One region of the Anthropogastromicrobium sp. genome, then DNA from elsewhere that is predicted to be linked to it. Evidence: a T-box and tRNA genes for the amino acid it is inferred to sense, from the RefSeq annotation. Region 1 holds a T-box; the other holds one or more tRNA genes.
The links. The T-box of region 1 lies ahead of proS (proline--tRNA ligase). A T-box ahead of a tRNA ligase gene usually reads a tRNA of that ligase, here a tRNA-Pro.
Positions count from the first base shown of each region.

Region 1 (2,199 bases):
AATTCCAGGATTTTTTGGTGCAGAGGAGGATGGCACCATTAGAACATTCTCAAGAGGCGGTTCTGATATAACTGGTTCTATCGTTGCAAGAGCCGTAAATGCTAATCTGTATGAGAACTGGACAGATGTTTCAGGCTGTATGGTAGCAGATCCGCGTATCATTAGAAATCCGGAGCCAATTACAACAATCACTTATAAGGAGCTTCGTGAGCTTTCTTACATGGGAGCTTCCGTTCTTCATGAGGATGCAATCTTCCCAGTACGTCAGGCAGGTATTCCGATCAATATCAAAAATACAAATTCACCGGAAGACAAGGGAACCATGATTGTGGAAAAGACATGTCATGTGCCGAAGTATACAATTACTGGTATTGCAGGAAAGAAGGACTTTGTAGCAATCAATATCGAGAAGGATATGATGAATGCAGAGATTGGCTTTGGAAGAAAGGTACTGGAAGCTTTTGAAAAATATGGTATTTCCTTCGAGCATATGCCAAGTGGTGTTGATACCATGACTGTTATTGTACATCAGAGCGAGTTTGAGGAAAAAGAGCAGAAGGTATTGACAGAAATCAAGCATCTGGTTCACCCGGATGTGCTTGACCTTGAACCGGATATTGCTCTTATTGCAATTGTAGGACGTGGTATGAGAGAGGCAAGAGGAACAGCAGGACGCATCTTCTCAGCATTAGCTCATGCAAAGGTAAATGTAAAGATGATTGATCAGGGTTCTAGCGAGATCAACATCATCGTTGGTGTAAAAAATTCCGAGTTTGAGACAGCAATCAAAGCAATTTATGATATTTTTGTAGTTTCTCAGCTCTAAATTGGTTGACAAATCAAATTTTGTTTTGTAAGATAGAACCATTCAGATTATAAATCTGCATGGTGCAATGAAGAAGAATAGTACTTTCAGGCGGTTTCACAGAGAGTATGCGGTTGGTGAGAGCATACAAATGCGCGGGAACGAACCTACTTTGGAGCATTCCAGGAAACTGGACGCAGCCAAGCGTTACAGGCATAAAAAAGAGAAAACCGCATGGTTTTAATAAGGGTGGTACCGCCGAAGCAAAGAATGATTTGGTCCCTTGTCAGTAAAAATTGCTGACAGGGGACTTTCCTATTATCCACCCGAATCAAAAATGGAGGTTAACATGGCAAAGGAAAAGAAATTAGTAGAAGCAATCACTTCAATGAATGAAGATTTTGCACAGTGGTATACAGACGTTGTAAAGAAAGCTGAGCTGTGTGATTATACAAGCGTAAAGGGATTTATGGCAATCAAGCCATATGGTTATGCAATCTGGGAGAATATCCAGCATGAACTTGACAGACGTTTTAAGGCAACTGGTGTACAGAACGTGGCAATGCCAATGTTTATTCCGGAGAGTCTTCTTGACAAGGAAAAGGATCATGTAGAAGGTTTTGCACCAGAGGTAGCTTGGGTTACTCACGGTGGACTGACAGAGCTGCCAGAGCGTATGTGTGTACGTCCAACTTCTGAGACATTATTCTGTGATTTTTATTCAAGAGACATTCATTCTTATCGTGATCTGCCGCGTGTATATAATCAGTGGTGTTCAGTTGTTCGTTGGGAGAAGGAGACTCGTCCATTCTTAAGAACAAGAGAGTTTTTATGGCAGGAAGGTCATACTGCTCATGCAACTGCAGAGGAGGCTGAGGAAAGAACAATCCAGATGTTAAATGTTTACGCTGATTTCTGTGAGGAAATACTGGCTATTCCTGTTCTTAAGGGTGTTAAGACTGATAAGGAGAAGTTTGCAGGTGCTGTATCTACTTATACTATCGAGGCTCTTATGCATGATGGAAAGGCTTTACAGTCTGGAACGAGCCATAACTTTGGAGATGGTTTTGCAAAGGCATTTGATGTAACCTTTGCAGATAAGGATAATAAGATTAAGCATGTTTACCAGACTTCATGGGGTATGACAACACGTATCATCGGTGCGTTAATCATGGTTCACGGAGATGACAGCGGTCTTGTTCTTCCGCCAAGAATTGCTCCGACTCAGGTAACAGTTATTCCGATTGCAGCTCATAAGGAAGGTGTTATGGATAAGGCATATGCACTTAAGGAAGAGTTAGCAAAGAACTTCAGAACAACTATCGATGATTCTGATAAGGGACCAGGCTTTAAATTTGCAGAGGCAGAGATGCGTGGTATTCCGGTTCGTATCG
Region 1 is NZ_JAXWCK010000027.1:115,514-117,712, forward strand. It holds gene WJP93_RS05465 (aspartate kinase) at 1-826, shown strand, start outside; T-box leader at 885-1,092, shown strand; gene proS (proline--tRNA ligase) at 1,155-2,199, shown strand, end outside.

Region 2 (2,199 bases), on a different contig from region 1:
TGATACCACCAGTCGTACTCACTCGCTTCCTTTCCATCCAGCTCTAGGCGACGTGGAATTGAAATAAGTTGAATTTTTCCTTTGCTCGCATCCATCCCTGCCAAAACAATTGCATCTGCATGCGTACCTGTTTTTTTATCTGTGCGACCATCCGTTCCAAGTAACAAATAATATTTCATTTCTTGATTTACTTGCACGGTCTGTGAATTATCTTCCTCTGTACTCTTTTCCACCTGTGCTGCAGGCTGATTTGTATTCTTATTTCTTATAATGTCTGGCATAGCTGTCACCATAAAAAATACAATAATCGCTGCCGCTGCCATTGCAATTTTCGCAAATCTGCCCATCTTTTGCCTATTTTCTTTTTTTGTCTGCACTTTTGCTCTCGCAGCTACCCATATTTTATCTTTCTGTTCTTCCGAAAGCTTTATTTCATCGCACATATTTCTATAATCATCCTGCTTCATGCTGCACCTTCCTTTCTGTTTGTTAAATTCGTGAACTACTATCTGCCTGCGGCTCCACCAGTTCTTCTTTCAATTTTTTTCTCGCTCTAAGTAAGAGTGACCGCACCGTAGATGACTGTTTTTCCATAATTTTAGCAATCTCTTCCGTTGAATAGCCGACATAATAATATAGATAAATTACTGTGCGGTATTTTGTTGGCAATGACATTACACTCTCCCACACATCGCTAATCTGCACACCTACCTTTTCCATATCAATAAGCGATTCGTCCGCTGTCACCTTACGTCTCCACCATTGGCGATGAAGCTGCCTGCATTCATTAACCCCAACCTTAAGTAACCATGACTTTTTATGACTTTCCGACTCAAATGTTCCTGTGTACTCCATTAAATGTACCAATGTATTCTGCACCGCATCCATTGCATCATGTACATTTCCAGTGTAAAAATAACATAGTCGGTACAAATCATCACCGTAGTCATTATAGATTTGACGTACCTCTCTTTCTTCGTGTTTCATCCCTTATCACCTCCGCCTTGTAACGATCAATGCATTGAATTTTCTACTTGTGTTTTATTTCCTTTCACCTATATCATGCAGCTGCCTTAAGAAATGTTGCAAACTATTATAAAAAAGATTCTGTTTCCAGGAAAAATCCGAACAAAAAAGAAAAAGTCCTGCTTTCGCAGGACACATAGCAGCTTGTAGGAGAATCGAACTCCTGTTTTCGCCGTGAGAGGGCGACGTCTTAACCCCTTGACCAACAAGCCATATTTATTTTTTCTTTGCCTATCGGCAATCGAGGCGACAAGATTTGAACTTGCGACCTCTGCGTCCCGAACGCAGCGCTCTACCAAACTGAGCCACACCTCGAGCTAAGCAGCTTGTAGGAGAATCGAACTCCTGTTTTCGCCGTGAGAGGGCGACGTCTTAACCCCTTGACCAACAAGCCATATTTATTTTTTCTTTGCCTATCGGCAATCGAGGCGACAAGATTTGAACTTGCGACCTCTGCGTCCCGAACGCAGCGCTCTACCAAACTGAGCCACACCTCGAGCTAAGCAGCTTGTAGGAGAATCGAACTCCTGTTTTCGCCGTGAGAGGGCGACGTCTTAACCCCTTGACCAACAAGCCTTGCAACGATATATATATTATCATATCTCAATTCTTTTGTCAACACTTTTTTCAAGTTTTTTTAATTTTTTATTTTTTTTGTTCTTTTTCGACACTTTACAACGGCACGCTAATACCACATTCGCAGCAATCATTTGTAAAAACATTTGCGGGATACCATCACTTTTGCGAATTGGTATCCCACGAATAAATTGCCTAGCTCTGAATAGTTACAACTTACAGCGTAATAATCTCGTCAAGACCACAGCCTTCCATCTGCTCTGCACCACCTACAACACAGATACCGCCCTCTTTCATAGCAGTACTAATCTGCTCTGCGGCCTGCGCTAGCTTTTCTGGTGTTGTCTCGAGAATCTGCTGCCAACGTGTGCAGCGCTCTTCCCAACTAATCTGTCTCCAATAGAAGTTATCTGCTGCCTGTCCCTTCATTCTAGGTGTCTGAAGCGGTGACTGATCTGAAACTGTTCCAATGATAAAGCCTGTCAGATCTGGATTTTGTGCCGCAAACTCTTTTAAGAAGCTGCTGCAATCTAAATATTTTCTAAGAGATTCTCTGGCGCTCGGATCACGATACGAATAGCAGTAAAATCCTCCATT
Region 2 is NZ_JAXWCK010000007.1:2,693-4,891, reverse strand. It holds gene WJP93_RS00360 (LCP family protein) at 1-467, opposite strand, end outside; gene WJP93_RS00355 (RNA polymerase sigma factor) at 490-987, opposite strand; tRNA gene WJP93_RS00350 (tRNA-Glu) at 1,167-1,238, opposite strand; tRNA gene WJP93_RS00345 (tRNA-Pro) at 1,268-1,341, opposite strand; tRNA gene WJP93_RS00340 (tRNA-Glu) at 1,349-1,420, opposite strand; tRNA gene WJP93_RS00335 (tRNA-Pro) at 1,450-1,523, opposite strand; tRNA gene WJP93_RS00330 (tRNA-Glu) at 1,531-1,602, opposite strand; gene WJP93_RS00325 (insulinase family protein) at 1,819-2,199, opposite strand, start outside.
Region 2: it has a tRNA-Pro gene. The T-box ahead of proS (proline--tRNA ligase) is inferred to sense a tRNA for this amino acid. The anticodon was not compared.